DNA from 3 places in the Peptoniphilus olsenii genome. Region 3 is predicted to be linked to each of the others. Evidence: predicted binding sites of a transcription regulator. Region 3 holds the regulator's gene; each other region holds the start of a gene.
What was found. The regulator HrcA, encoded in region 3, represses chaperone genes, less so after heat shock. The targets are predictions, from matches to a motif close to ATTAGCACTCNATANTATNGAGTGCTAAT.
Positions count from the first base shown of each region.

Region 1: the regulator HrcA is predicted to act here: its motif matches at 1,405-1,433, upstream of ABID14_RS06230 (co-chaperone GroES).
Region 2: the regulator HrcA is predicted to act here: its motif matches at 4,944-4,972, upstream of htpG (molecular chaperone HtpG).

Region 1 covers NZ_JBEPMA010000006.1:68,779-79,807, reverse strand. The annotation lists gene ABID14_RS06235 (helix-turn-helix domain-containing protein) at 132-1,115, opposite strand; gene ABID14_RS06230 (co-chaperone GroES) at 1,457-1,738, shown strand; gene groL (chaperonin GroEL) at 1,756-3,378, shown strand; gene gloB (hydroxyacylglutathione hydrolase) at 3,617-4,306, shown strand; gene ABID14_RS06215 (DUF2188 domain-containing protein) at 4,316-4,735, shown strand; gene ABID14_RS06210 (fructose bisphosphate aldolase) at 5,431-6,321, opposite strand; gene ABID14_RS06205 (ribonuclease H1 domain-containing protein) at 6,411-6,989, shown strand; gene ABID14_RS06200 (deoxycytidylate deaminase) at 6,986-7,408, shown strand; gene mscL (large conductance mechanosensitive channel protein MscL) at 7,421-7,828, shown strand; gene ABID14_RS06190 (patatin-like phospholipase family protein) at 7,874-8,902, shown strand; gene ABID14_RS06185 (NUDIX hydrolase) at 8,892-9,506, shown strand; gene ABID14_RS06180 (hypothetical protein) at 9,739-9,879, shown strand; gene ABID14_RS06175 (resuscitation-promoting factor) at 10,954-11,029, shown strand, end outside.
Region 2 covers NZ_JBEPMA010000003.1:131,674-142,702, reverse strand. The annotation lists gene ABID14_RS03975 (ABC transporter ATP-binding protein) at 1-121, opposite strand, end outside; gene ABID14_RS03970 (2-oxoacid:acceptor oxidoreductase family protein) at 666-1,868, opposite strand; gene ABID14_RS03965 (thiamine pyrophosphate-dependent enzyme) at 1,868-2,620, opposite strand; gene ABID14_RS03960 (3-methyl-2-oxobutanoate dehydrogenase subunit VorB) at 2,620-3,684, opposite strand; gene ABID14_RS03955 (4Fe-4S binding protein) at 3,696-3,914, opposite strand; gene ABID14_RS03950 (ATP-binding protein) at 3,925-4,617, opposite strand; gene htpG (molecular chaperone HtpG) at 4,992-6,848, shown strand; gene ABID14_RS03940 (hypothetical protein) at 6,929-7,237, opposite strand; gene ABID14_RS03935 (hypothetical protein) at 7,234-7,614, opposite strand; gene dnaB (replicative DNA helicase) at 7,936-9,285, opposite strand; gene rplI (50S ribosomal protein L9) at 9,322-9,771, opposite strand; gene ABID14_RS03920 (DHH family phosphoesterase) at 9,772-11,029, opposite strand, start outside.
Region 3 covers NZ_JBEPMA010000004.1:20,825-31,853, reverse strand. The annotation lists gene ABID14_RS04500 (RsmE family RNA methyltransferase) at 1-120, opposite strand, end outside; gene prmA (50S ribosomal protein L11 methyltransferase) at 113-1,030, opposite strand; gene dnaJ (molecular chaperone DnaJ) at 1,194-2,318, opposite strand; gene dnaK (molecular chaperone DnaK) at 2,426-4,246, opposite strand; gene grpE (nucleotide exchange factor GrpE) at 4,269-4,823, opposite strand; gene hrcA (heat-inducible transcriptional repressor HrcA) at 4,836-5,858, opposite strand; gene ABID14_RS04470 (YibE/F family protein) at 6,036-7,187, opposite strand; gene ABID14_RS04465 (5'-nucleotidase C-terminal domain-containing protein) at 7,429-9,576, opposite strand; gene lepB (signal peptidase I) at 9,762-10,271, shown strand; gene lepA (translation elongation factor 4) at 10,319-11,029, shown strand, end outside.

The sequences.
Region 1 (11,029 bases), on a different contig from region 3:
GTCGCTCCTCTTACATGAGTGCATACTAAAATTATAAAAATAATCATTCTCTATAATTATTCTTATAAAATCACTTTATTTAAAAAAAAATATAAAAAGTGACCAAATTTTTCTGGTCACTTCACATATTTTTATTTATTTTTATCTTCTACTATATTTATTAAGGCCATCAATGCTGGATATAGTACTGCAAGTATTGTTATTATTATCCAACTTTTATCCCAATTATTTGTCGTAAAGCTATATCCTAAATATATTGCTACGGATATTAACCAATATATTGTAGAGATTTTTCCTGCTACTGATGGGTTTTCTTTTTTGTCTATTGTATAGTCATTTTCTTGTAATATTCGATCATAGGTTTCTGATACTATGGAGTTTTTGACTAGTATATAAACTCCTGTTCCAACTATGATTAATGTTGTTGCCACCATTATTAATATTATATAGTCGGGAATAGTTTCTGTTATTATTGTTACAAATATTGGAATGACCGCAAGTATACATAATACAACTCCTATTATATTTTGTTTATTATTGTAATCTTTGTATTCGTTTTGCATTTCTCTTGTTAAATCGTCCACTCCATATGCGGTATCGAATATTTCTGTTTCCATAAATTCATATTTTTTCTCTTTATTTGAACTTGTGATAAATAAGGCAACGGATATCGATATAAATATTATCAATAGTATTAAACCAAATGATGTGGCCATATTATCTGTTAATGGGAAATATTTGGATTCACTAATTGCAAGTAGCAACAATAATGGTACTGATGATATTATTGATAAATAAACTCCTGTTGCTACATTTTTGGAGTTTTCAAATCGTATTTTTACATATTCGTGCATTTCTTCTAGAGTAAATTTGCGGACTCTTGTTTCTTCTTCGTAGTCGAAGTACTCCTCGTCTTCAATTTCTTCTTTTAATAAATAATCTAAACTCACTCCAAATATTTGCGATAGTTTAATTATTTTTTCTAAATCTGGGACTGATTGAGCTCCTTCCCATTTTGAAACTGATTGTCTGGTTACATTCATCTTTTCTGCTAATTCTTCCTGCGACCAATTATTTTTCTTTCTAAGATTGATTAATTTATCTGCAAAAATCATTTTTCTCGCCTCCTTGTGATTTTATTTTATTAAATATTGTGGTTGCATTCTATATACTCTAGGTATTCAAATTGTAAACATCTAGTTGCAATGGCTAATTTATGCTATTTGATAATTGATATAATTATTCTACTTAATTATATACTACTAATTTTAAATAGTTATAATAATTATCAAATTTGTTTTTAATTTGATAATTAATCAAAAGTTATTCAAATATTTTATCTAATTTTGACAAAATATATTTTCTAAATACTTGAAAATTTAAAAGTTATGTATTATTATAAATATTAGCAGAAGAGCTAATTGAGTGCTAAATTTTTTATAGGAGGTTTATTTATATGAAACTTAGACCATTAGATGATAAATTAGTTATCAAAAAAATAGAAAAAGAAGAGACAACTGCTTCAGGTATTGTTCTTCCTTCTTCAGCGAAAGAAGAACCAAATATTGCTGAGGTAATTGCTACAGGTAATAAATTAGATACAGATGAAGATATGAAAGGGCTTGTAAAAGTCGGAGACAAGGTTGTATTTTCTAAATATGCTGGAACTGATATTGAAGTTGAAAAAGAAGAATATACAATTATCAAGTTCCAAGATATTTTAGCTGTTATTGAATAATAAAGGGAGAGGATAAAATGGCAAAAGAAATTAAATTCTCAGCTGATGCAAGAAAAGGAATTATCAACGGAATTAACAAACTTGCTGATACTGTTAAGGTTACACTTGGACCTAAGGGCAGAAATGTTATTTTAGATAAAGAGTATGGTGCACCACTTATCACAAATGATGGTGTTACTATTGCAAGAGAAATTGAATGTGAAGATAAATTTGAAAACATGGGAGCTCAACTTCTAAAAGAAGTGGCTACTAAAACAAATGATGTTGCTGGTGATGGTACTACTACTGCAACACTTTTAGCACAAGCTATTATTCGTGAAGGTATGAGAAATCTTGCAGCTGGTGCAAATCCAATGGTTTTACAAAAGGGAATTAAAAAAGCTGTAGATAAAACTGTTGAAGAAATTAAAAACTTTTCTACTGAAGTTTCTTCTAAAGAGGCAATTGCTCAAGTTGCATCTATCTCTGCAGCAGATGAAAATGTTGGAGATCTTATTTCTGATGCAATGCAAAAAGTAGGTAATGATGGAGTAATCACTGTTGAAGAAAGTAAATCTATGGGAACAAGCCTAGAAGTTGTCGAAGGTATGCAATTCGACAGAGGTTATTTATCTCCATATATGGTAACTGACACTGATAAAATGGTTGCAGAACTTGAAAACCCATATATTCTAATTACAGATAAAAAAATTACAAATATTCAAGATATTCTTCCACTACTAGAAGAAGTACTACAACAATCAAGACCACTTCTTATCATTGCAGAAGATATTGAAGGAGAGGCTCTTGCAACTTTAGTTGTTAACTCATTAAGAGGAACACTTAATGTAGTTGGAGTTAAAGCACCTGGTTATGGCGATAGAAGAAAAGAAATGCTTCAAGATATTGCAATCTTAACTGGCGGTAAAGTTGTGTCTTCTGATTTAGGTGAAGATCTTAAAGATGCTACTGTTGAAGTGTTAGGCTCTGCATCTAAAGTTAGAGTTGAAAAAGAACTTACTGTTATAGTTGATGGTTCTGGAGATAAATCTGAACTTCAAAATAGAATCAACCACATCAAAAATCAAATTGAAGAAAGTGATTCTGAATTTGACACAGAAAAATTACAAGAAAGACTTGCAAAACTTTCAGGTGGAGTTGCTGTAATTCAAGTTGGTGCAGCTACAGAAGTTGAACTTAAAGAAAGAAAACTTAGAATAGAAGATGCACTTGCAGCTACAAGAGCAGCAGTAGAAGAAGGTATAGTTGCAGGTGGTGGAACTGTACTTGTTGACACTGTTAAATTTGTAGAAGAAGTTGTAGAAGAACTTGAAAGCGACGAAAAAACTGGTGCTAATATTATTCTAAAAGCTCTAGAAGAACCACTAAGACAAATAGCAGAAAATGCTGGTCTTGAAGGTTCAGTAATTGTGGAAAAAGTAAAGGGCAAAGAATCAGGTGTTGGTTTTGATGCTTCTAAAGGTGAATATGTAAACATGAAAGAAGCAGGTATCGTAGACCCTACTAAAGTTACAAGATCAGCTCTTCAAAATGCAGCTTCAGTTGCAGCAATGGTACTGACAACAGAAGCAGCAGTTGCAAACATCAAAGAAAAAGAAGAACCTCAAATGCCTATGAACCCAGGCATGGGAATGATGTAATAACTAAAAATTAAACAATAAATTAAGCATTGTTATAAAATTTGTATTTTGTAACAATGCTTTTTTTATAGATTAGAAATTTGTACGAGAATACAAATTTTATTCTAATTACTAAAACTTGTTTAAAATTAAATTAATGCTGATTAAAAATCAATTTGTAATTTATCTCCAGGTAAATTTTTAAAAATATTGTTTGAAAATTTTAATAGAGTGTAGAAATATAAAAAGGAGGGATTTAATGAACATAAACGCAGTTAAATCATTTTCAGATAATTATATTTGGATAATAGAAATTAGTGGAGAATATATTGTAGTAGATCCTGGCGAAGCTAAACCGGTGATAGAGTTTTTAAAAACTAAACCTGCCGCAATACTCTTAACTCACGAACATGCAGACCATGTTGGCGGAGTAGAGGAGATTAAAGAAGAATATGGCGATGTATATGTATATGGTCCTTCTGAAACAGAAAAGTTCAATAGCGAAACAGTAAAAGAAGGTTCAGTTTTTGAGATTTTAGGTAAATCCTTTAAAGTATTTGACACTCCTGGGCACACAATGCATCACGTGTCTTATCTTATAGATGATAAACTATTTTGCGGTGATGCACTATTTTTGGCAGGTTGTGGCAGAGTATTTACTGGGGATTATGAGTCAGCATTTAATACTTTAAAGAAATTTAGTGAACTAGATGATAATATTTTGGTTTATCCAGCACATGAATATTCTTTGGCAAATCTTGAATTTACGAAAGCATATAGACAAAGCCCTGCGGTACTAGAAGAATATAATAGGATAAAAGAATTAAGAGATAAGGAAAAAATTACATTGCCAACAACTATTGGCAAGGAAAAACAAATAAATCCTTTCATGAGAGCAAAAGATTTAGAGGAGTTCATTGATTTAAGAAAGTTAAAAGATGATTTTTAGGAGGAAAATATGCCTTATACAAAAAAAGATTATCCTGATTCCATGAAAAACTTGGACGAAACAGTAAGAATAAAAGCTATTGATATTTTAAATGCTATGTTAAAAGATGGATACGAAGAAAGAAAAGCTATTCCGATTTCTATTTCACAAGCTAAAGAATGGCACAAAGACGCATCTAATAAAGAAAAATCCGATGCTAAAAAAGAAGATGTGACAAAACACAAAAAGAGTAAAAATTCGTCAGCTAAACTTCAGGACGCAGATGTAATAGTAGAATATGTAAAAGATAAGGAAAAATGGCGTGTAATCTCTAAAGGAGCTAAAAGAGCCGACTCACTTCATGATAAAAAGACAGATGCAGTAAAAAGAGCTAAAGAAATTATGAAATATAGGAATAGTGAGTTAATGGTAAAAAATAAAAATGAATAGACTTTTTTACAATATATACAGTATATTGTTTCACACTAAAATTAAATAAATAATAAAATTTGGAACTTTATATTGCCAGTGGTTTAAGATGAGTTCCAAATTTTATTGTATGAATTATGCAATTGAATTTTGTTTAATAATCTTTTAAACAGATAAATATTAATTAATTTATATAAATCATTAACATTATTTTCATTTAATTTACTGGTGGTGGAATAGGTGCAAAAGTTTTTGAATTTGATTATGCGGCAATATCCTTCAAATTCCAATATATTTTATAGAATTCTAATTCATGGTTTCATTATTTTTTGACAGTAGGTTGGGGATATATTTTTTTGAAATAGATTTAAATATTACTTTTATAAAGGTTATACTTCTTATTTATACTTATATTAGTTTTTTATGTTTTGTTCCTACTCTGTTGTTCATACTTCATCTTGGAAATGATAAAAGCAGATATTTATTATATATTATTTGGCCACGCTTTAGCCTTTGTAAGTATATTTATGTTGATTTATTTAATAAAAAAGATTTAGTATAAGATTGAAAAGTTATAATATATAATAAAATTTTATATTTAATAATTATTTTAATAATGGGTTTTTTGGGTATAAAATTTATGGACCTAGTTAGGTTTTGCAAAGGGAAGTTAAAAAGTAGAAGGAGATACAGTTTTTCTGTATCCCCTTTTTTGATTATTTTTCTACTGATGCTATATAATTTTTTTCTATAGAGTCATCTAACATATTTGTAAATTCTTCTTCTGTTTGATTTACGTTTAGTCCTTCTGTAAGTGCTCTTGAATAAGACGCTATTACATCTTCATTTTGCACCAATTTTTTGTTTGCATCGTTTCTAGAGTAACCACCTGATAGTGCTACAATTCTAACTGTTTGCTCAAAGTCTAATAATTCATGATATAGATTTGGCTCTTCAGGTAGAGTTAGTTTGAACATTACATAAGTGTCTTTGTCTAAATTTTTAAGTTCTTTGATTAAATATTCTTTCAACACTTCTTCAATCTCTTTTTTGTCTTTAGCGTGAATATCTACCTCAGGTTCTATAATTGGTACGAAACCTTTAGCAGAAATCATCTTTGCATAATCAAATTGTTGTTTTACAACTTTTCCGATAGATTCTTCGTTAAGTTCTTTTATTACTGAACGCATTTTTGTTCCAAAGATATTTCTTTCTTTGGCATTTTCTAAAAGTTCATCTATGTGTTTAAAAGGCTTCATTAATTGTACGCCATCTTTTAATTTGTCTAGTCCTTCATCAATTTTTAATATTGGAACAACGCCTTTTTCTTCCCATAGGTAATCAGCTGTATATTTGCCATCAACTTTTGAGTTCATTGTAACTTTAAAAAGTATTGCTGCTAATATTCTATCTGATGTAAAAGATTTGTCAGTTATTATTCTCTTTCTCATTTCATGAACTAAATTAAACATCTCTTCATCATTTGAATATTCAGTTTCATCTACGCCATAGTTTTTAAGTGCTTTAGGTGTAGAGCCTCCTGATTGATCAAGAGCAGCTACGAAACCTTTGCCATTTTTCATTCTTTCAAATTGTTCTCTATTCATAATACCTCCAAAAAATTTAGACTACTTTATGAATGTATTATATAATATGTAAGTGTTATTGACAAATTGATATTGGATAGAGGTGTTAAATGAATTATTATGCTGTAAGAGTGGGTAAGAATCCTGGTATTTATAATACTTGGGACGATTGCAAAGCTCAGGTACATGGATATAAGGGTGCGAGTTACAAAAAGTTTTCCAACTTGGAAGATGCTAAAAATTTTATTTCGCAAGAGGAGAAACAACAAGTTAAAGCGGCTCTTGATGATGAATTAATTGTATATGTTGACGGTTCTTATAGAAATTCTGATAAGAGCCATTCCTATGGGGTATATATGTATGGCAAGGGCGCTGAATATTCTTTCTCGAAAAGATTTTTCAAAAACTCTGAAATGAGAAATGTATCTGGCGAAATCAAAGGTGCTATGCGAGCCATGGAAGAGGCCATTAAACTTGATATACGAAAAATTTATCTTCATTATGATTATGAGGGGATAAGATCTTGGGCACTTGGTTATTGGAAAACCAATAAAGATGATACCAAGGCTTATAAAAAGTTTTATGATAATGTCAAAGATAAATTGGAAGTTGAGTTTATTAAAGTTGCCGCACATAGTGGTGTTCGCTATAATGAACTCGTTGATAAGCTTGCAAAGGAGGCAAAATGAGAAAATCTTGGGATGAATATTTTATGGAAATTACAGAGATGGTTGCCACAAGATCTACTTGTGACAGAGCTTTTGTTGGTTGTGTTCTAGTAAATAGGGATAATAGAATTGTTTCTACTGGTTATAATGGATCAGTTACAGGTAATCCTCATTGTTGTGATGTTGGACACACTATTAGAGATGGTCATTGTATTGCTACTATTCACGCAGAAATGAATGCTCTTTTATATTGTGCAAAGGAAGGTATATCTGTTAAAGGATGTAGAGCTTATGTTACTCATTTTCCTTGTTTAAATTGCACTAAGGCACTCATACAAGCAGGAATTTCTGCGATCTATTACAAAGAAGCCTACAGAGTAGACGACTATGCCCTTGAACTTATTAGAAAGAACGATGTGTTGTTGAAACAAATTGACTGACGGAGGAAGCTTATGAAAAAATTTATGAGTGAATTTAAAGAATTCATTGCTCGTGGAAATGTAATGGATATGGCGGTTGGGGTAATCATAGGTGGTGCTTTTGGTAAAATTGTTGCATCTCTTGTAGATAATATCCTAATGCCACTTATCGGTATTATTATTGGTGGTAAAGGTTTTGAAGAATTATCTGTTACAGTTGGTTCTGCTACTGTTCAATATGGTATTTTTATTCAAAATATTATTGATTTTCTAATTATTGCTTTAGTTATATTTATCATGATTAAACAACTAAATAAATTACAAGGTAAATTTAAAAAAGAAGAAATTGCAGATCCTACAGAAAAAGTTTGTCCTTTCTGTAAAACATCAATTCCAGTTGATGCTACAAGATGTCCAAACTGTACATCTGAATTAAAATAATTTTTGGGGCTATGCCCCGTACATAAATAAAGGGGAGTGAAAGCAATGGGATATGGATTAGTGCTTGAAGGTGGTGGATCCAAAGGTGCTTATCAAGTAGGAGCATATTTAGCTCTTGTGGAAATGGGTTTTGAGTTTGAAGCTATAGTGGGAACAAGCATAGGCGCATTTAATGGAGCCATGTTTGCTCAAGGTGATGTATATGAGTGCTTCAAAGCTTGGCGCAATATGGAAATGAAAAATTTTGAAACTGAACTGCGAGATGCAGAAAATGCTGATATGTTCAGTAAAATCAAAGACAAACTCACAAGGCTGGATATAAAAGTCCCCGAAATTGTTAAGTCGCCATCTCCACTTTTCCAATTGGTGGATAGGTATATAGATGAAGATAAAATAAGAGCTTCATCAATTGACTTTGGAGTGTGTACTTTTAATTTGACAGACTTCAAAGCTGAAAAACTTTTTACAGATGATATAAAACAAGGACAACTAAAAGATTATGTAATAGCATCTTGTTATTTGCCGGCCTTTAAATTGAAACCACTGCATGGCAAATTCTATTTAGATGGATGTTTTGCATCTAAAGCTCCCATTGAAATGTTTGATGGCAGAGATTTAGATATTGTAGTTATAAGACTGCACAATGAAAAAGGTGAAGATTTTTCGAAAGCAAAATATGTCATAGAACCCAACAAAGCATTGGGCAAAACTCTTGATTTTTCACCAGAAAGATCAGAAGAGTTGATTAAAATAGGATATTTCGATGCTTTTAAAACAGTTAAAGGGTTACGTGGTGATGATTACTATATAATGCCAATAGATGTTGAAGAGACGGTAAAATATATCTATAAAATAATAAAATATAGAACAAAAGGCATAGAATCTAAAATAATGAGAGCAGTAATAGAAGAATATGTACCTAAAATTGCCAAAGAATTAAAGCTCTCTGAAACATTTAATTATGATGATTTATTATATAAACTCTTAGAGCATGAGGCAAATAAAAAAGATATAGACAGATTTAAAGTATATACAGTTGAAGAACTCACGAGGGAGATTTTAAATGGAATTTGATCTTCATAAAATAAAGCGAAGACTCAAAAAAACAGAACCAAAACCAATAGATGTAGCACATAAATTTTCAGTTTTCATTCCGCTTATAAAAGTAGATGGTAAAACTCATCTATTATATGAAAAAAGAGCAATTAGTCTTAGAAATCAGCCTGGGGAAATATCATTTCCTGGAGGGCGGATAGAAGTGGGCGAGAGCCCTAGAGAAGCAGCTATTCGTGAGACATGTGAAGAACTTTTATTAAAAAAGAATGAGATTGAAATATATAGCGAATCCGATTATTTGATAAATCCATATTCTGCAATTATTTATTCTTTTATAGGAGAAATAAAAAAGGATTTTGATAAAATAAAACCATCTAAAGATGAGGTGGATGAGGCTTTCTTGGTGCCATTAGATTTCTTTTTTGAAAACAAACCAAAAGCATATCTCAATAGATTGGCATATGAGAGAGCAGCAGATTTTCCTTATGATTTGATACCTAATGGCAAAAATTATAAATTTAAAAGTGGACAAGAAGAAACATTGTTTTATCAATATGAAGACAAAATTATTTGGGGATTTACCGCAAAAATTACTAAGAATTTTATAGATAAGATAAAATAATCTATATAAAGACACCTCTCTAATTATTACTTGGTAATATTTAGATATGGTGTTTTTTAATTTCACTATTAATTTGACAAATGAAAACATATAAATTAAACCTTTTATAGAAACGTTATCAATTAAAAGTTTTAAAGTATATAGTGTTAAACATTAGATTCATATATTATAGTTGGTGATTTAGAGGGTTCAGTTTTAATTGTAGTATATAATTACAATTGAAAGAGATTTTATGAAAAAGCATATTAGTAGAATAATATTGTTAACTTTAATTTTAATACCATCTTTTATTTTGGTTAAAGAGAGTAGAAGCGTAGAAGATAGGAAAGAAAATAAAATTGTTACAGTTCATGATAATATAAAAGAAAGGTAAAAGAATAAGAAAAATCTTTTATTAGTTCTTACATAACTACTCCTTAAGAGGTAGATTCCTCGATTCCAGAAAATTCGTTAGAATTTTCTTTTGCGTACTCTAATGACAATAGTAAATATTAAATGAAATCTCCTTATAGTGTCGTCTCGACTAAAAAGCATTGCGAACGCATAAAGAGTTTTGCATGTTGTGGAGAGAATTTTTCCCCATCCATGTCATCCTGAGCGAAAGAAATCTGTCAAGATTTCTGTAGTCGAAGGATCTGCATGTGATGGAGAGTATCTGCAGAGTTTTAAATAAAAAAGTATTCAAGCACCCAAACAACGACCAATTATAGCAAAAAGAAAAACTAAAGAGGTAAAAACTTTTTCTAAAAAAGGCGTGGGGGTTTGGTTGGAAGCTCGAAGGAAAGGAGGCCTCGCAGCGAAAGCGGAATGCCCACTTTTCTTCCTTCGAAATAGAATAGTAAATTTGTGGTTAAAAAATATTTATTAAAAAGATTTTTTAATTATTCATACAGAGCGGCTACTGTACAGGCAGATTCCTCACTCTTCGAGTACACGGCGACTTTCAAACCCTTCGGGTTTTCTACTCGGAATGATAGTTTTAAAGGCTTTCTTTATATCAATTTTTATATTCTTAATACTTTTTCTTCCTTAAAAGATATCAAAAGATTTATTATATAAATCAAAATTCATACAATGTATTTATAAAAATCTAGATAACATACTATCATTAAATAGTTTGATACTAATCAATGATATAAATCAAACAATAAAAAATTTAATACAGAACAATAGATATTGTAATGTCTAAATACTAAATTTTAAAATATTTAAATTGGTTCAATTTAACATGATAAAAGGCAAAAATTAATGTCAACTTAAAACAAAAAAATTACTCCAATTAAACAGTAATATGACAGAAATATTACAATTGTGTAATTAGTTACGAATAAGTTACAAAAAACTTGACAAAATATTTTATTTAAATTATACTCAATAAAGATTAAAAGAGGTTACAAAAAAGTAACAAAATTTACGATTTTGTAACAATATTTTGGAGGTTATATTTTTGAATAATTGGAGACTTAGATTTGCAAAATTTTTTGCAATTGCGCTTATTTTAGTTTCCGCTTTGACAATGGGTT
Region 2 (11,029 bases), on a different contig from region 3:
TTCCCGAACCACTTGCTCCAATAAAACATATAAATTCTCCATCTTTGAACTTTAAATTTATATCTTTAGCCGCAACCTGATTTCCAGGATAGACTTTACTCACATTTTTAAATTCTATCAAGTCAATTAACTCCTTTCATCACTAGCCTTATATTAGTATAGCAAAAAAACAGATATATTTTCAATTAATGGCGAGTTTATGGGATCTACGCAAAAATAATCTAAGTTTTAAAATAGTTCCCAATATAATAAAAGCTTATAAAAGCTTAATCTAATACTTTTTATACCCATTGTTTACTATACTGTAGAAGTTTTTCATATTAAATAATTTATAATCAAATTATCTAATATAGAAATTTTTATAGACTCAGTACTAGTTACAAACTCTATCAATTCAATTTCCAATAAACTAGAGATGGCAATTTCGTTAAAATCTGTTTAAAATAAAATTCTTTTTTACTAGAATTTACTTTACAATTTATAAAGTAAATTAAAAATAATATTAAAAACATCACCTGCCTAAAGGTCAAGAACGATTAAATTTTTTTAATCGAGGTATGATAAGTCTACTTTTAAAAAAATACTAGTATCAGTTAAAATATGAAAAAATGCACGGTCTTATATTTATAAAACCATGCATCTATAATTATTTAAATTTTATAAAATTATAATCTTGAGAACATTTGGTCAGCCCACCACTCGTCTCTGTAAACTTCGTATTGTCCTCTTAGTTGTCCTAATTGGAAATCTTCCCAAAATGCTAATTCATCATATAATTTTTTTGCTTCTTCAATTTGAGATTTTTCAGCAGCTTTTTTATAAAATTTGATTGATTGATTTTTTATGTCAATCCCAATAGAGAACACATTTAGAGCAAGTCTTACTTTATTAGGATCAACCTTACCCCAGTCATATTCTTCTCTAGTTGTAAGTGCTTCTTTTATTTTATCACCAAGTGAAACTTTTTCATCTTCAGATATTACATTTTTAAGTCCCTCTAAATAGGATACATGTTCATCCGATTGATGTGAAAGAGATTTAAATGTTTCTGCTGCCATATCCCCTTCAAGCATTTCTGCTGCTTTATCATAATATTTGATAGATTCTTCTTCAACGCTTAATGCTTCTTGTACTATAGACATCTCACTTGCAAAGATTTTTTCGTCATCCTCTTCAGAATATTTTTTAATATTTTTGAGATAATCAATATTACCAATATCTGTGCCTGAAAGTTCAATATTTGCTTGTCTTTGTCTTGAGTAATCAGATTTAACTTCAGTATTTGTTTTATCAAGTTCTATATGACAAACTCCACCTACACATCCTGCTGCTTTAACAGCATCAATTCCAGTGGCTAATGCTCTTTCATTAATTGGAAGTAATTTTTTCTTCGAATCGCCATAAACTTTCGTAAATGCTTTTACTACTGATTCTAATTTTACAAGTTCTGTAGCTGCCAAAAATGCTCCAAGCATAATCATGTTAGCAACTTTAGGATTACCTACTTCATTTGCCAAATCTGAGACTGGTATCGTAAATATATTTATGTCATCTCTTTTTGGTTCAATATTACATAGTGATGAGTTGATAAATAAATTTCCACCCGGTTCAACATTTGGTTCAAATTTTTCCAATGAAGGTCCATTCATCACGATTACATCTGTAGCTTGTGAAATTACAGGTGAACCAACTGGATCAGATGAAACTACTATAGAACAGTTTGCTGAACCTCCACGCATTTCTGGACCATAACTAGGCAGCCATGATACATGTTTTCCTTCAAGCATACCAGCATAAATTATTAATTGGCCCATAGCCATTATACCTTGTCCACCAAATCCAGCGGCAATAATATTTCTAGTAGTCATTATTTATCCCTCCTTAAATTTCCAAGTGGGTAGTAAGGAATCATATTATCTCTTAACCATCCTAGTGCATCTGCAGGAGGTAGACCCCAGTTTGTAGGACATGTTGATAAAACTTCTACTATTCCAAATCCTTTTCCGCTTATTTGAAGTTCAAAACATTCTTTGATTGCTTTTTTTGCTTTTCTAATATTTGCAGGAGAGTCAACAGATACTCTTTCAACAAATTTTGCTCCGTCTATTGTTGCAAGTAATTCGCTCATTTTTATTGGTTTCCCTGACCAGTCCTCATCTCTTCCATATGGAGAAGTCGTAGTTACTTGTCCAAGTAAAGTTGTTGGAGCCATTTGTCCACCAGTCATACCATAAATTGCATTATTTACGAAAATAGTTGAAATATTTTCTCCTCTGTGAGCAGCTTGAACTATTTCAGCTGTTCCAATTGATGCTAAGTCTCCATCTCCTTGATATGTGAAAACAAATTTATCCGGGTGAACTCTTTTAATTCCTGTTGCCACTGCAGGAGCTCTACCATGAGCTGCTTCGTGCATATCACAATTAAAATATTTATATGCTAGTACAGAACAACCAACTGGTGCAACTCCAATTGTATCGTCAAGAACTCCTAACTCCACTAAACATTCTGCTACAAGTTTGTGGATAACTCCATGTGTACAGCCTGGACAATAGTGAGTTTCTTGTCTAGTTAGGCCCTCTGAATATTTATAAAGTACTTTTTCATTAGTATTTTCCATTATTTAAGACCTCCTAAAATTTTAAGTGCAGCATCTTTTATTTCTTCAACTGTTGGTATAACTCCACCTTGTCTGCCGAAGAAATGGATTTTTTGTCTTCCTTCTACTGCGATTTTAGCATCGTCTGTCATTTGTCCTTGATTCATTTCACAAACAAGAACATCTTTGCAATCTGGATTTATATCTTTAAATACATCATATGGATAAGGCCAACAAGTGATTGGTCTTATTAAACCAACTTTGTATCCATCTTTTCTCAAAGACTCAATTGCTGTTTTTGCAATTCTTGCAGTTGTTCCATAAGCGTTTATTACTAACTGTGCATCTTCAATGTTTTCCACTTCAACTCTAACTTCATTTTCGCAAATTTCTGCATATTTTGCCATCAATTTTTTATTATGTGCTTCTAAATCTTCCGCTGATAAATAAATTGAATTGATAATATTTCTTTCTCCAGGATGATTTCCTTTACCATTTGTTGCCCAATCTTTAACCGGAATAGCACCTTTTTTAGCTAATGAAAAATCAACTGGTTCCATCATTTGACCCAATACACCATCACTCATAAGTACAACTGGATTTCTATATTTATCTGCAAGGTCAAAACCAAGTATTACCAAATCAACTAATTCTTGAACAGAAGATGGAGCAAGTGTTATTGTTCTATAATCACCATTTCCACCTCCTCTAGTAGATTGAAAATAATCTGTTTGAGATGGTTGAATTGAACCAAGACCTGGTCCACCTCTCATCATATTAACTATTACACAAGGAAGTTCTGCACCAGCCATATATGATATACCTTCTTGCATAAGTGCAACCCCCGGTGAAGATGATGATGTCATAACTCTTGCACCTGCACCTGCTGCTCCATAAAGCATATTTATTGCAGCAACTTCTGATTCCGCTTGTAAGAAGCATCCGTCAACCTTAGGTAGTTCTCTTGCTAAATATTCTGGAACTTCTGATTGAGGAGTTATAGGATAACCGAAAAAATGTTTACAGCCCGCTTCAATAGCTGCTGCCCCTACTGCTTCGTTACCTTTCATAAGTACTTTTGCCATATTTACACCCCTTAAGAAATTTTAAAAACTGATATAACTGAGTCTGGACAAGTAATTGCACAATTTTGACAAGCTATGCAATCTTCTGGTCTTGCCGCATGAGCTGGAGAATAGCCCTTAACATTTATAACATCTTTATTGATTTCAATTACATCTTTTGGACATACAGTAACACATAGTCCACAACCCTTACATCTTGATTCTTCGAATTCAATTCTTCCTTTAGCCATTTTATACCTCCTATAACATCCAATCTTTTCTAAAATACAAATCTATTGGAAAAATTTCTGCACCTATGTCTTTACTCCTCACCTCTTTTTCTATATCTCTAAGGCAGACAGCATAAACATATGGGAGATTTAATTTCTCTGAGACTTCCCTAGCTAGCTCATCACCATATAAAATATCGTCTACACTAGTATTTTTTAGCATATGAGTTGTATTGATAATTCCGGTAATTTTTGTTTGAGAATGACCTTCCATTTGTCCGATAAATTCCCTGACAGATTTATAGTCTTTGGTTTCTGGTCTATTTCTATTGATAACAAAATAGTGATCATAACCAGTTTTACTTAAAATTTCCCTATACCTCCCTAAGGAAAGAGAACCTTTAGGGTTACCCCCAACATCTAAGACCGCCATATAGTCTTCATTTTGCAAAGGTTTTAGGATTGCAGGATCAATTGCAGGTATATCCAAAGAATTGCCTCTGGGAATATTTGAAGAGAATGATTCTATCCCTTTTTCAGCAAGAAAATCCATCTGCTCTCTAATTCTAAAATATGTGTTAATAATATCTAAATCAACAGCTGCCACTTTATCAAAAAATTGACGCAAATATAGAGCATAATTTATCGAAAATTCAGTCTTTCCACTGCCAAAATGGCCGGTAATTATTTTTATCCTGTTTCCAGTTTCTACTTCGGCGTACATTTCTACCTCCTATCAATAACTCTAAATAATATTATACACTAATATATTTAAATTGAAAACACATGCAACCTAGAATACATATATTAATAAATGAATATAAGTACAAGTTACAAAACTAAATAGATTTATAAAATTTAGTATATTTCTAAATTTAAAGGTTTCAATTTGAATTTAAAGCCTCTCTTTTTGACTTTTATAAATACAATATTAAACGAAAATATATTATACAAATAGAAAACATTTACAAATATCAACAAACTATATTAAATTTCTTTTTAAAAAACAAAAATAAATTTGACTAATAGATTTAAAAGATATATATTAATATTAGCAATCTAATTGATTGAGTGCTAATTATTTTGGAAGGTGATTAAATGGAAACTAAAAAATTTAATGCTCAAACTGAAAGATTAATGGATTTAATGATAAATTCAATATATACAAATAAAGAAATATTCCTTAGAGAGTTAATTTCAAATGCAAGTGACTCCATGGATAAAATGTATTACATTGCATTAAATGACGATGATATCAAATTTGAACATGACGATTATTATATAAGAATAATACCTAATAAAGATGATAGAACCTTGACAATAGAAGACAATGGAATTGGAATGGCAGAGGACGAGTTAATTGACAATTTAGGTACAATTGCTAAATCCGGCTCAGAAGAATTTAAGAAAGCTAACAAAAAATCTGAAGAGTATGAAATCATAGGCCAATTTGGAGTTGGTTTTTATTCAGCCTTTATGGTGGCAGATAAAATTGAAGTTCTATCAAAATCTTACAAAGAAGATTCTGCACATCTTTGGACTTCAAAAGGAGCTAGTGGATATACAATAGAAGATGCAGAAAAAGAAAGCCACGGTACATCTATCAAATTATATTTAAGAGAAAATACAGATGATTATGAATATGATGAATTTTTAGAAGAATATCGAATTCGTGACCTCGTTTCACATTATTCAAACTACATTAGATATCCAATTAAAATGAATGTAGAAAAGCAAAGACCAACTGAAGATGCAACTGCAGAAGATCCAAAATTTGAAACTTACAGAGAAGACGATATACTAAACTCAACTGTTCCAATGTGGAGAAAAAATAAAAACGAGCTTACTGATGAAGACTACAATTTATTTTTTAAACAAAGACATTTTGGATTCGATGACCCAATTTCACATTTGCATATAAATGTAGAAGGATTGATAGCTTTTAAATCTATACTTTTTATTCCTTCAAAAAGACCTTATGACTTTTTCAATATAGAAAATAAAAGAGGATTAGAATTATATTCAAATGGCGTTCTTATAATGGAAAATTGTGAAGATTTACTACCACCATATCTTTCTTTTGTAAAAGGAGTTGTCGATTCAGAAGATATTTCATTAAATATATCTCGTGAAATGCTTCAAAAAACTAGAGAACTCGAACTAATAAAGAAGAACATAGAAAAGAAAGTTTTAGAAAAACTAACTCGATTATTAAAAGAAGACAGACAAAAATATAAAGAGTTCTTCAAGAATTTTGGTGTATTACTAAAATCTGGTGCATATGATAATTACGGACAAAATGCCGATAAATTAAAAGACTTATTTATATTCCCATCAACTAAAAGAGAAAGCACAACACTTAGAGAATATGTAGAAATATTAAAACCAGAACAAGAATATATTTACTATGTGAGTGGAAGCTCAGTAGATTCTGTAACCGAACTACCACAAATAAAATCATTCATAGATAAAGATTATGAAGTCTTAGTGTTTACAGACCCAATTGATGAATTTGTGATAAAAGTACTTGGAGAATACGACGGCAAGAAGTTTAAATCCATTTCCGAAACTTCAACTGATAATAGCGAAGAAAGTGCAACTGACACTGAAATAATAAAAGACATGTTAGAAATATTAAAAGATGAAGTCGTAGAAATAAGAGAAAATCCTAGCCTTAAAAATGACGCATCCTACTTGTCTAGTCGTGGTGAAATTTCAATAGAAATGGAAAAGACACTTAAAAATATGCCTGGAAATCAAAACTTCAAAGCAGAAAAAGTATTAGAAATAAATCCTAATCATCCAGCCTTTGAAAAATTAGAAAAATATAAATCAGAAGACGAAGACTTATTTAAAACTTACACTAATCTATTATATAACCAAGCAAGATTAATGGCAGGACTCACTATTGAAGACCCAATATCTTTTGCAAGGGATATATCAAAACTTATGTAAAAAAGATTATAAATAGTTAATTAATTATAAATAACAAAAAAGTAGTACGCCGAATGAATCAGTTTGGCATACTACTTTTTTTATTTTATTAATTTTTTCCTAATTACGCCTTTAGGATCTTTTACAAGAAGTATTACTGTCCAAATTACAAGTCCAAGCGCTACTACCGAAAGTCCTAAATAAAAATCATTTAACATATCTAAAGGATTGGGTGTGAAAAATTCTTCCCCAAGTTCTATATATTCGAAAATAGCATCAATAAACCACATAAGTGATGCTCCCCAATACATAAAACAAAGTGTGGATATTTTCATCTCATCTCTTTTCTCACTTTTGTACCATATTGCTGTAGATATTACAGCGGCAAAGACTGTCGTTAATAAGGTCATATGCTGGCATTCTCCTTATTTATCGAAGAATCAATTTGTCTATTTTCAATGCTATTTGAAATAAATACCATGAGTATCCATACTAATGTGACAATGACAGCCATAAGCACACCTACACTACTCATTTCTTTTAACATTTCTTTTGTTTCTCCATTTGAAACTGCAGTCAAAAATGGAAAAAATGGAACTACTTCTCCATGCCATATATGCTCAAAAGCAAGTAGCGCAGAACCTCCCCAAAGTAATTTATTTAACCAACCGAGTTTTGTAGAAAATTTAATTCCAATATCTTTTGCTCCATCTTCTTTTTTCTCAACTGCTTTTTTTATTGCAGTTGTCACCACTGCTTCTGTCGCAGGAACTATAAAACATCCCATATTATGTACCTCCTAATTATTGCATAAAAAAAAGTATACTCTTCCTCATTCTGAGAAATTATATACCTCCATGTGTATAAATTAAAATTTAAAAATTAAAAATTAAAAATAATGCTTCAGCACTTTTATTTGACTTCATGTCAATTTATTTTTATTTTACTCTCCTATAAAAAATATGTCAATGATATAAATAATTTATAATCATTTTCTATTTAATATTATTTTCTTTTAGTAGATTTTATATTAGCTATATTATTTACTCATATTCTAATTTTAACTAGATATAAGAATAAAAAAAGGATGGAAATCCACCCTTTCATATTATTCATATTGCAAATTTAAAAATTTGGTAAATTCTTTTTTAAACATCAACTCTATAGTTCCCGTAGGTCCATTTCTGTGTTTTGCTATTATTACCTCACCTATATTTGGCTTTTCGGTTTCTTCTTTAGTATAGTACTCATCTCTGAATAAAAACATTACAATATCAGCGTCTTGCTCTATTGCTCCTGATTCTCTTAAGTCAGATAGTATTGGTTTATGATCGGTTCTTAGTTCAGGTGCACGTGAAAGCTGCGACAATGCTATTACAGGTACATTTAATTCCTTTGCGATTGCTTTTAAGCTTCGTGAAATAGCAGAAATTTCTTGTTGTCTAGACTCAGATTTTGAACTCATTTGCATGAGTTGCAAATAATCTATAACTATTAAATCTAACCCTTTTTCAACTTTCATCCTTCGACATTTAGCTTTTAATTCAAGTGGTGATATACCTGCTGTGTCATCAATTTCCATTTTTAGATTGGATATTATTGGCATAGCATTGATTATTTTTGTCCATTCATCTTCGTTTAAATCCCCACTTATAACTTTTTGTAAATCGACATGAGCAGTCGAAGATATTATTCTTTGAAATAATTGATTTTTACTCATTTCAAGTGAAAATACTGCAACTGATGCTTCTCCTCTGAGTGCTGCATTAGTTGCTATATTTACCATGAGTGCAGTTTTACCCATTGAGGGACGTGCTGCTAATAGTATTAAGTCAGATTTTTGCAGCCCCGAAATTTTGCGGTCTAAATCAGTAAATCCTGTGGTAAGTCCTGTTAGTGCATTTGGATTTTGTGCTTTTTTCTCTAGTTCTGTAAAAGAATCTAGAGCAATTTCACGAATATTGACAAGCCCGTTTTGTGTATTGTCCTGAGTTATATCAAAGATAGATTTTTCGGCTGTTTCTATTAGAGGATCTACTTCTGCATCTGGTGCATATGCTGCTGAAATTATTTTATCCGACGCTCCAATTAAATCTCTAAGTATACCCTTTTCTTTTATTATTTTACAATAAGATTTTATATTAGAAATTGCAGTGACAGTGGAAGATAATTCTGCTAGATAAGTTATACCTCCTACTTCTTCGAGGGACTCGGTTTTTTTAAGTTCTTCTGCTATTGTTATTACATCGGCAGGTTCATTTCTGTTGTAGATATTTAAAATAGCATCATAAATCTTTCTGTGAGAATCTTGATAAAAATCACTTAATTTTATTAATTCAATTGAACTCGTGATTGCTTCCTTGGAGAGCATCATGGCTCCAAGAGCAGATTGTTCTGCCTCTAAGTTATGAGGTGGCAGATGCATATTTGTGCTATCAGCGAGATTTAGATCTTCCATTATTATCACTTAACTTTCTAATATAATTTATTAAGATTATGATTGTGGTCTTACATTTAATTTTAAAGTAGCTACAACATCTGGATATAATTTTATACTGATATTTTTGATTCCAGCTTCTTTTATATTTTCGTCTAATTCTATTTTTTTCTTGTCTACTTCAATTTTGTGTTCTTGTTTTAAAGCTTTTGCTATATCTATTGAAGTAATAGCTCCAAAAAGTCTGCCGCCTTCTCCAGCTTTTGCCATAACCGTTAAAGTTTCTGCCTCTATCTTCTTCTTTAACTCCAAAGCTTTTTGTCTATTTTCTTTTTCTATTTTTTCTTCTTCTTTTTTATTTTCTTCCCAAGCCTTCATGTTTTCTTCTGTCGCTTCAATTGCAATGCCTCTTGGCAACAAGAAATTACGTGCATATCCTGTTTTAGCTTGTACTATGCTTCCTTTTTTACCTAAATTTTTGTCATCTTTTATTAATATAACTTTCATTTATTCCTCTCTTTCATTTTCTTGTAAATATTCTTCGATTGCTTCAATTAGTACTTTCTCAGCTTCTTCTAAATCGGTAGTCTCAAGTTGGGCACCTGCCATATTTAAATGACCTCCGCCTCCAATTTTCTCCAATATTAATTGAACTGAAACTTCATTGCCTCTACTTCTACCAGAAATATGAGTTTTACCATCATTTATCGTCAACACAAATGATGCATCAATTCCATTTATATCCAATAATGCATCGGCAGCTTGAGCTGCAACTAATACTGAATTGTTAGCTTTTTTATCAAAAGTAGAAACCGCAATATTATCGTGAATTATTTTGGTGTTATGAATAACTTCTGCTCGGTACAAAAGTGTGTCAAAGTCATCTTGGAATAATGCCTTAACTTTAATCATATCAGCCCCTGCTCTTCTGAGTGTAGAAGCTGCTTCAAAAGTCCTAACTCCTGTTTGGAATGAGAAGTTCTTTGTGTCCACCACTATCCCACTCATGAGAGCATCCGCCTCAAAGTGAGTTAAATTTAAATCCTCTGACATATATGTTAACATCTCTGTGATAAGCTCACAAGTTGATGACGCATATGGCTCAACATATGTTAAAACTGGATTTTCAACAAATTCTTTGCCTCGTCTGTGGTGATCTATTACAACAATTTGTGCCGTTTTATCTAAAAGCTCAGGACATTCTGTAAATGTTGGTTTGTGATTGTCCACAAGTATAATTAGCGATGAATGTTTAATACTAGATAGCGCTGTCTCTTTAGAAATTATTTTTTTATAAAGTTCAGGCTCCTCTTCTTTCATTCTGGCAATTAAATTATCAATAGAAGGATTAGATTTTTCTAATACAATAAAACCTTCTTTGCCTATATTTATTGTAGCACGCAAACAACCAATGGATGCACCAATTGCGTCCATGTCAGGATTTTTGTGACCCATTATATAGACTGTTTCACTTCTGTCAATTAATTGTTTAAGTGCAATACCAAGAACTCTCGACTTAACTTTATTTCTCTTTTCCACAGCCTTAGATTTACCACCAAAGAATTCATAATTATCTTCAATTTTAACTACAGCTTGGTCTCCCCCACGCCCTAGTGCAAGATCTAGTGATGAGTCTGCTTCAATATAAGATTCTCTCAAATTAAGCCCATAAGAAGATACGCCAATTGAAAGAGTTATAGGTATTGAGTTACCTCTATTTAACTCCCTCAAATCATCAAGTATATCAAATCTTTTTAATTTGATA
Region 3 (11,029 bases):
AAATACTACTTGAAATTCCTCTCCATCTTCGATTCTAATTACATTTTTAAGATGGTGTAAATTATCTTCCGATAAATTGGTATTTTCTTCAAAATTTCTATTTTCAAAAAATCTATACATTTAATTTTCCTACAATTGCAATCCAATTATTCTTTGATTTTTCATCAATTATATCAAATCCGCTTTCTTCAAGTGCATCAACTACCATATCTCTTCTCTGTGATATAATACCAGAACAAATAAATATGCCACCGTCATTTAAATGATTTTTGAGATTTTTTATCTCGTCAACTATGATTTCAGCTATAATATTTGAAACAATTATATTGGCATCACCTTTTACAACATCAAGTAAATTGCCTTTTTTTACATCAATTTTTTCAGATAAATCATTTAGCTTTGCATTTTCTAAAGTTGCATCAATGCATTTATCATCAATATCTACTGCCAAAGCGTGCTCAGCACCAAGCTTTAAAGCTGATATTGCAAGAATGCCAGAACCACAACCAATATCAAAAACAACATCCTTTGTTTTTACATATTTTTCAAGCATTTCTAAACACATATAAGTGGACTCATGTGTTCCTGTACCAAAAGCCATTCCAGGATTTATAATTATTTCAATTCTATTGTCTTTTGACTCATATTCTTCCCACATTGGCACAATTGCTAATTTTTTGCCGATTTCTAAAGGTTTATAATATTTTTTCCAATTATTTGCCCAGTCCTCATCATCTTTTTCATAAGTAGTGCAAATACCTAAATTTCTGTTTTCAATCGCAGTTTTAATTTCTTCTGCTGACGATAAGTTTTCCGGATATGTTTTTAAAATTAATTCATCGTCTTTAACATCAAGAATTGGATAATCAATAAAGTCCCAATCTCTCTCATCTTGATTTAACTCATCAATTATATTTTCTGATATTTCTTCAATAGTATAAATATCAAAATCATACAAAACACCTAAAATTTCATTTCTATTTTTTATTTTTGTTTTAATATCCATTTCAATGTATTTCAATTTAATCACCTGTCTTCATTATATATTAACAAAAATTTTAATACAATTTAATAAAATAAAAAACTACTAATAACAAATTTTTGCTGATGTTCAATAAAAAAATTAAAAAATGTCAAATAATAAAAAATAATCTAAAATACAAGTTTATAACTCATACTCTAGATTATTTTAATTAGTCAAACAGGTCTTTTAATTTATCCAAAAATGACTTTTTGTTTTCAGTAACTTCTGGCTCTTTGTCCCTAAGCTGCTCCAAAAGTTCTCTTTGGTCATCAGTAACCTCTTTAGGTATAATTATTTTTACTTGAAAATAAAGATCTCCCTTTTTATTTTCTCTATTTACAAAAGGTACACCTTCACCTTTAAGTTTAAATACCGTTCCACCTTGAGTACCTTTAGGTATATCATAATCCACTAACTTTTTTAGTGTAGGTACTTTTATTTTTGCTCCAAGAACTGCATCAGGATAAGAGATTGGTATATTTAAATAGATATCATTTCCTTCTCTTTTAAACACTGGATCAGATTTAACTCTAATATATACATAAATATCACCCTTTGGTCCGCCATTTTCACCAACCGAACCTTGTTCTACTAGAGGAATAATATTTCCAGAATCTACTCCTGCTGGAATACGCACTTTTAGTTTTTTAACTTTTTGTACCTTCCCTCGTCCATGGCATACTTTACAAGGTTCATCAATGATTTCGCCAGTTCCATTACATTTATCACAGGTAGATGTTCTTACGAATCTTCCAAATGGTGTATTCTGTTCAATATGAATCTCTCCTGTTCCATTACATTTATCACAGGTATGTTTAGAAGTACCTGGCTCCATTTTTTCACCATGACAATGTGAGCATTCTTCATTAATTTTTACCGATATTTCTTTTTCAGTACCAAATATTGCTTCAAAGAAATCTAAAGATATTTCTACTCTGCTATCAGGCCCTTTTTTTGGCATGTCTTTTGCGTTTCTATATTCATATCTTGAACCTCTAGAACCGCCAAAAATATCAAATATATCATCGAAAATATCTGAAAATCCACCAAAACCTTGGCTGCCTCCCACATTTCCATTTAAACCTTCTTCGCCATATACATCATAGATTTGTCTTTTTTTATCATCAGACAATACTTCATAGGCATAAGAAATTTCTTTAAATTTAGTTTCAGCTTCTTCATCACCAGGATTAAGATCCGGATGATATTTTTTAGCTAGTTTTTTATATGATTTTTTTATTTCATCTATTTGAGCATTTTTATCCACACCCAATATTTCATAAAAATTTCTCATTATTCACCCCAAATCGAACTTATATTTTAATACAAAAAGGAACAAAAATAAAGTGCAAAAAAATATTGCAAGGAAAACTCCCTGCAACATTTTTTATTTAATTAAAATTATTCTTCGTCCTCGTCAACAACTTCATAATCCGCATCTACTACATCATCATCTTGTGTTTGTTCTCCAGTAGCTTGTCCTTCTTGAGAATTTTTATAGATTTGTTCAGAAATTGAGTAGAAAGCTTGTGTTAGTTCTTCAGTTTTAGCTTTGATATCTTCGACATCTTCTGAATCTTTAACTGCTTTTAAGTTTTCAATTGCAGATTCAATTTTATTCTTGTCATCGTCAGAAATTTTGCCTTCAACATCTTTTAGAGTGTTTTCAGATTGATAGATGATAGAATCAGCATTATTTTTTGCTTCGATTAAATCTTTTTTCTTTTCATCTTCTTTTGCATACATTTCTGCTTCTTTAACTTTCTTTTCAATTTCTTCTTCATTTAAATTAGTAGAAGAAGTGATTGTGATGTGTTGTTCTTTTCCAGTACCTAAATCTTTTGCACTTACATTAACTATACCATTTGCGTCAATATCAAATGTTACTTCGATTTGAGGAACTCCTCTTCTTGCTGGTGCAATACCATCTAGTGTAAATCTACCAAGAGTAACATTATCTTTTGCCATTTGTCTTTCACCTTGAAGAACATGAATTTCAACTGAAGTTTGATTGTCAGCTGCTGTAGTAAAAGTTTGAGACTTTTTAGTAGGAATAGTTGTGTTTCTTTCAATTAGTCTTGTTGTGATATTACCCATTGTTTCAATTCCTAAAGAAAGTGGTGTTACATCAAGTAAAAGTAAATCTTTTACATCACCAGATAAAACTCCACCTTGAATAGCTGCACCAAGTGCTACACATTCATCAGGGTTTATATCTTTTTGAGGTTGTTTTCCTGTTAATTTTTTGATACATTCTTGTACTGCAGGTATTCTTGTTGAACCACCAACAAGAAGAACTTTATCAATATCATTTGCAGTAAGACCTGCATCTGATAATGCATCTTTTACAGGTCCCTCAGTCATCTTAACTAAATCTTGTGTCAATTCATCAAATTTAGCACGTGATATATCCATATTTAAGTGTAGTGGACCAGATTGACTTGCTGTAATGAATGGCAAGTTAATATTAGTACTCATTGTTGAAGATAATTCTTTTTTAGCTTTTTCAGCTGCTTCTTTAAGTCTTTGTAAACTCATTTTGTCAGCTTTTAAATCAATACCATTTTCTTTTTTAAATTCTTCAGCAATATAGTCGATTAATTTATTGTCAAAGTCATCTCCACCGAGTTTATTATTACCCCTAGTTGAGTGAACTTCAAATACTCCATCAGAAAGTTCTAGAATAGAAACATCAAATGTTCCACCACCAAGGTCATAAACCATAACAGTTTGTGAACCGCTGTCTTTATCTTCGCCATAAGCAAGAGCTGCAGCCGTTGGTTCATTTACAATTCTTTTTACATCAAGGCCTGCAATTCTTCCTGCATCTTTTGTTGCTTGTCTTTGAGCATCTGTAAAGTATGCTGGAACAGTTATAACAGCTTCTGTAATTTTTTCTCCTAGATATGATTCAGCATCAGACTTCAATTTTTGTAGAATCATCGCAGAAATATCTTGTGGAGTGTAAGTTTTTGAATCAACTTTGATTTCGTAATCACTACCCATATGTCTTTTTATAGACTGAATTGTTCTATCAGGATTTGTGATTGCTTGTCTTTTTGCAGTTTCACCTACAAGTCTTTCACCGTCTTTAGTAAATGCAACTACTGATGGAGTTGTTCTATTGCCTTCAATATTTGGTATTATTACGGCGTCTCCACCTTCCATAACTGCCACTGCAGAGTTAGTTGTACCTAAATCAATTCCTATAATTTTTCCCATATTAATTTTCCTCCTAAATTAATCACTGTGACACTTTAACCATAGCCGGTCTAAGTGTTTTATCTTCAATTAAATAACCTTTTTGCAATACTTCAATAACTACTCCAGAATCATATTCATCGCTATCTTCTGTTAAAACAGCGTGATGATAAGTTGGATCAAATTCTTCTCCTAATGCTTTCATCTCAACGATTCCTTCTTTTGCAAGCACTTCTGTCAATTGATCTTTAATCATTTTAATACCGTCATAAGTCTTATCCTTTTCCTCGACAGAGTCCATTGCTCTTTCAAAATTGTCTATTACAGGTAGTAAATTATTTACTACTTTTTTCACTCCAAGTTCTATATAATTCTTTTTTTCTTCTTCAGTTCTTCTCTTGAAATTAGTAAAATCTGCTTGAAGTCTGATAAATTTATCTTTTAATTCATCATATTCTTTATCATTTGTATTCTCATTTTTCTCTTTTTCAGCTGTTTTAGTACTGTCTTCTGTTTCATTAGTTTCGGTTTTTTCTTCTATATTTTCATTATCAAGATTATCATCTTTAATATCTTTTTTTATTTCATCACTTGCCATTTAAACACCCCTCTACATTTCTACAAGACCCTTTGCCACGCCATCGCTAAATACTTTAATTATTTTTAAGAGTTTTGGATAATCAATTCTTACAGGACCAATTATGCCTAAACTTCCCAAAACACCATAAGATGAATTAAAGGGAGCTCTGATAATAGAATTCTTCTTCATAAGCTCAGCTTCGTTCTCATCCCCTATTATCACTTCTATCTTATTCGATGATAAATCGTTACTTAAAATTTCCATAAGAGAATCTCTGTCTTCAATTAAACCCATAAACTCTCTTGCTCTATCCAGGTCTTTATATTCATCAAAATTTAAAATATTTGTGAGACCATCATAATAAATCTCTATAGCAGAAACTTTTTTGTTGAAGTTTCTTGCTAATTTTATTATTTCGGAAATAAATTTTCCATATTTTGCCATATCCATTGACAAAGTTACTTTTAATGATTCAATCTTTTCAAAATCAATACCACAAATTTCTTGGTTTAAGATTTTTTCAATATATTCAAAATCTTCATCTTCAAAATTAGATATTTCTAAAAAATGTCTCTCAACAATTCCCTTATTTCCAATCAATATTAAAAGTGCAGTATATTCATCTAACTTTACTAGAGTTAGCCTTTTAATAGTTGTATCGGGTCTTTCTGGAGTTACCAAGTAAGATGTGCAGTTGCTTATTTCAGCTAAAAGATTAACAGTATTTTTGTAAAATTCTTCTAAATCATTCGAAATATGCAACAATCTGTTTTTTATATTTTCAGAATATTTTTTATCTTCATAGGCAACAAAATTTTTATATAGTTCATTGACATAAAATCTATAAGCCTTATTTGATGGTATCCTGCCAGCAGATTGATGAGGTTTATTTAAAAAACCAAGATCTTCGAGATCTGCCATCTCATTTCTTATGGTCGCTGAACTGACACCCAAATTATATTCTTTGGATAAAGTCCGTGAACCAACAGGAGTTGGCATATCAATATATGCTTCAATTATGGCATTTAAGATATTTATTTTTCGCGTATCCATAATCTCCTCCTTTATTAGCACTCACTCTATCCGAGTGCTAGTATATTTATATATTAAGACCTTCCATAACTTTTGTCAAGGGTTTACTATATATTTTTTCAACCTTTTTTGACATTTGAAATATATTTTCAAAATTATGCACTTGTATTTTTATAAAATATTTTAATTTATATAAAATTATTTTTTGCTAAACAAATTAGCCCCAACTATGACAGTAAATGGTATAGTCAAAAGTAAAGCAATACTACCTGCAACAGAACGTACAATTTCAGAAGCAACTTCATCTAGATTTATTATTTCTATAATTTGAATTTTATAAACTATAAAAAGTATTATCATGTGTAATGTACTTCCTACATATGCAAGAATTAAAGTATTTGACATGGAGCCCAATATATCTTTTCCTATATTTATACCAGATTTAAACAATTCTTTTTTTGAAATATCCTTATTTATATTTTTGAGTTCATAAAGAGAAGTGGAAATAGAAGTAGCTATATCCATAATTGCTCCCACTGCTCCAATTAAAATTGTTCCATAAAGTATTCCTTGAAAATTCATATCTCGAAAATGAGGTATATAAAATAAACTAATAGCACTTTCATTAGTAAATCCAGTAAGTTTTGTGAATTTTCCAAATATAACCGATAAAATAGCTGAACAAATAATTCCACATATAGTGCCAATGATTGCTACTTTTGTTTTTAAATTTTTGCCCATTATAATTAATAATGCAACTACAACGGAAATAATTGAAATAAAAACCGATGTCAACAATGGATTAAATCTTTTTAAAATAAGAGGAATATACACCCCAAATATTAAACCAAGAGTAAGTACCAAAGATAATAAAGTTTTTAAACCAGATAATTTTCCAAATAGTATCAATAAAGTTATAAATAAAATTGTGATAATTATAACTTGAGTGTCTCTTACTTTTTCTTCAATCTTAACTGTATCTATTTTTGCATTTTTTTCTGTAACCCTGAGCAAAAGTCTATCTCCAGGTTTGAATATATAATTACCTGGCATAATTCTCTCAATTGTGTGTTTTATTATTAATTCTTCATTCTTATAATTACCATTTAATATTTTTATTTTTAAATGTTGATATCTTATGTCAGCTTCTAGAGGAACATCTCGCAACTCATCAGTATCATCATATTGGACTTCGATAACTTTTGCTTTTAATACTAAATAATCTCGATGATTCATTTGATTATCATAATATGCACGCATTTCACTGTCGTTGTATAAATTATTTGCAAAAACATTCATAAGTAATAATGATAGAAATATAACCGATGATAATAAATTTTTTATCTTCATGTAATTCTCCTTTTTTTATTTAATTATTTATTTAAAACAATGATAAGCATTTACAGAATTAAAAATTAAATATTTATGCATAATATTTTTAATTGATATTTTTCAGTTTTATTTATGTATTTTTAAAAGTTTTTTATCTATCTGCTGATAAATGTTTAAAAGTTGATTTATTAAACTTAATTATAAAAAGATGCTGCTAAATTATAAAATCTGCAGCATCTTTTTATATTGAATATTTTTGTTAAGCAGCTTTTGGCATATTTGCAACTTCTGAAACTTCTTTTATATAATCTATTGGCTTAGGTGTAATAGTTTTTTCTTTTTTAATTTTTTCTACTAGTACATCTCTAATTGGGATATAAGTTTCATCTACATTTGTTGCATTTGAAAAATCATAACCATCGCCACCTGTAAACATGAAGTCATTGACAACAACTCTATAAGTTTTGTTCATATCAACAGGAGTTCCATCTTGTAGAGTAATTTTAGTAATTTGCTCTCCGTAAAGAAGATTTTTGTCATATTCTACAATTAGTCCACTAAAAGCACCATCTGTAGTCTTTGGCATATTTATACCATGGTCAATTGCTTTTTTCAAATCGGCACCCTTTAAATCCATTACCACAAGATAATTGTCAAAAGGCATAATTTCATATAAATCTCCCATTGTTATTTGACCTTTTTCAAGAGTTCTTCTAAGTCCTCCACCATTTTGAATTGCGACTTGAGCATTTGTTTTTTCTGCCATAACTTCACAAGCCCAATATCCTAAAAGTGTATTAGAGCCTTTAGAACTTCTTTCATGAGTAAACTCTTCACTAGCTTCACCAAGTAACTCACCTTTGATAGGTTTTAGTTCTTCTTGTAAATCAGTATAGAATTTTTCAGTTTCAGTGTCTTTTAAGATATTATTTTTGATTTTACTTCCTTCTACTATTTTTGTAGTTACATCTACTTTTTGGTTTTCATCAATATTTATTTCTAAATCACCAATGGCTCTACCATAACAATACGCTTGTAAGATATCAATGCCATTTACTTCCCCACTTACTGTTCTATGTGAGTGAGCTGATAAAACTGCATTAAGTCCTGGAACACTTTTTGCAAGTTCAGCTGCATTGCCAGTAATCTCTTTAGAATCTTTATTTTGATCAGAATCTAGATGAGTTAATGCAACTATAACATCAGGTTTTCCTTCTTCTGCTTTTCCAGAAGTTAGATACTGAACCCAATATTTTGCACTTTCAATTGGATCTTTAAATTCATATCCTTCAATGTATTCTGCTTTCGTAAGCGTTGATGTTTCGGGATGAGCAAGACCAATTAAACCAATTTTCATACTATTTTTTTCAATAATCATATATGGTTTTGCCCACTTTACTGGCTCATTGGTATTTTTATCATATATATTTGAAGCTAGATAAGTGAAATCACCATCCTTACCCCAAGTTTCAATTCTTTCTGCTCCCCAATCAAATTCATGATTACCCACAGCAGATGCTACTGTGCCCATGCCTTTCATCATAGCAGTTACAGGTTTTCCAAAAGTAAGATTTGCATCACTAGTACCTTGATAGTTATCTCCACCAGATAGAACTATAGTATTAGGATGTTTTTCTTTAAATTCATTAACATAGCCTACCATTTTAGACATGCCCATATTTCTCTTTTTGCCTGTTACTTCTTCTGCAACATTTCCATGAAAGTCATTGAAATATAAAATATGAACTCCTTCTTCTGATAATTCTCCAAATACTATACCTATTTCTTTTGCTTTTTCTTCAGTTATAGAACCTTTTTTAACTAAAAGTTCTCCCAAAGTATAGCCAGTATTATCGTTAATCTTTTGATTTAAAGAATTAATAATATATTGTGCAGCTTCTCTTTTTGTAATATTAGAATTGATATCATCATCTTTTGAAATAAGTCCTATTTCTTTAGAAATACTTTCTGCATCAACATAAGATTTTACACTATCATAAGATAAACCTCTCAAAATAAAAGATATAAATTCTCTCTTACTTAAATTTTCTTTAGGATAATATTTATCTTCTGACTTACCTTTTGCAATATTTAAATCAAATCCAAGTCCAGCATACCCTTTAAACCAGTCAGCAACATCTGTAAATGGATTCAATTTAATATTTGCTTCATCTTCTGAAATCTCTTGAGAATAACCTAGAGATTTCAAAACCATTGTCAGACCTTCAGCTCTGTTGAGCTTTTTGTCTAACGTCTCTTCTGAATTGTCTTTGTCAAGAAGTTCTAGTGCCTGTAACTTTTCTACTGAATCAATTTCGTCGCTTACAGCAAAAACTGACTGAAAAGTACTAAGCATTAAAATTAATGCCAAAAACAATGACAAAAACTTTTTGTTGGTTTTTTTCATAAAAAATCCTCCTTTTTATATTATGATTATATAATAACACATATCAATTAAATTTTTGCATTCGTTTTCATATATTTGATAAATTTTTTGTATTCTTTCTGTATAATTTTTTAAGCTCTATTATTGTGTACCTGTACTATCTTTTTTCAATTTATGATAAAATATGTAGTATTGGAGATGATTATTTGAAAAAAAATGAAGGTTTGTCCTTTTTATTTACAATTTTAATTGCAGTTTTAATTGCATTATTCATAAGAAATTTTATTTTTAATATTGCTGTAGTAAATGGCCAATCAATGGAACCCACACTACACGAAAAAGACAAATTAATATGTCTTTCTTACAGACGATTTACTGAAATAAATACCGGTGAAATTGTAGTTATTAGCCCCCCAAACGACAATAGAAATTATATTAAAAGAGTTGTTGCCAAAGGTGGAGATACAATTGAGTTTAAAGATGGTAAAGTCATTTTAAATGGTGAGGTATTGGAAGAAAACTATACTTCAAGTGATACAACTCACTCTGATGTAGAGAAATTTACATTAAGGCCTAATGAATATTTTGTCATGGGAGATAATAGACTACCTGGTAAGAGCACGGACTCAAGATACTTTGGTCCAATTGAAAAAGACAGAATAAAGTCTGTAGCTTATTTTAGAATTCTTCCCTTTTCAAATAAAGGCAAAATCTAAAATAATTTAAGAACTACTTATTATATACAATTTAACGGAGGTAACATTTGAACAATCAGGAAAATATTAGAAATTTTTCTATAATTGCCCACATTGATCACGGAAAATCTACATTAGCAGATAGACTAATAGAATCTACTGGAATGCTTACTAAAAGAGAAATGGAAGCACAAGTTTTGGATTCTATGGATCTTGAACGTGAGCGAGGAATTACAATAAAACTAAAAGCCATAAGACTTATATATAAAGATGATAGAGATGGCAAAGAATATATACTTAATTTAATAGATACTCCTGGGCATGTCGACTTTAACTATGAAGTGTCACGTTCTCTTGCAGCTTGCGAGGGGGCTATTGTTGTTGTCGATGCCTCGCAAGGTGTTGAGGCTCAAACTTTGGGAAATGTATATTTGGCAATTGATCAGGATTTAGAGCTTATTCCCGTAATAAATAAAATTGATCTTCCTAGTGCCAGACCTGAAGAAATTAAACTTGAAATTGAAGATATTATTGGGCTAGATACTGAAAACATTCCATTAATTTCTGCAAAAGAAGGAATAGGTATAGACGATGTGCTTCATCATATAGTAGATAATGTAACTTGCCCATCTGGTGATATTAATAAACCTCTAAAAGCATTGATATTTGATTCTATTTACGATTCTTACAGAGGAGTAATTTGTCATGTGCGAATTATAGATGGAAGTATCAAACCAGGTGACGAGATTCTGATGATGGCAACTGGCAAAACTTTTGAA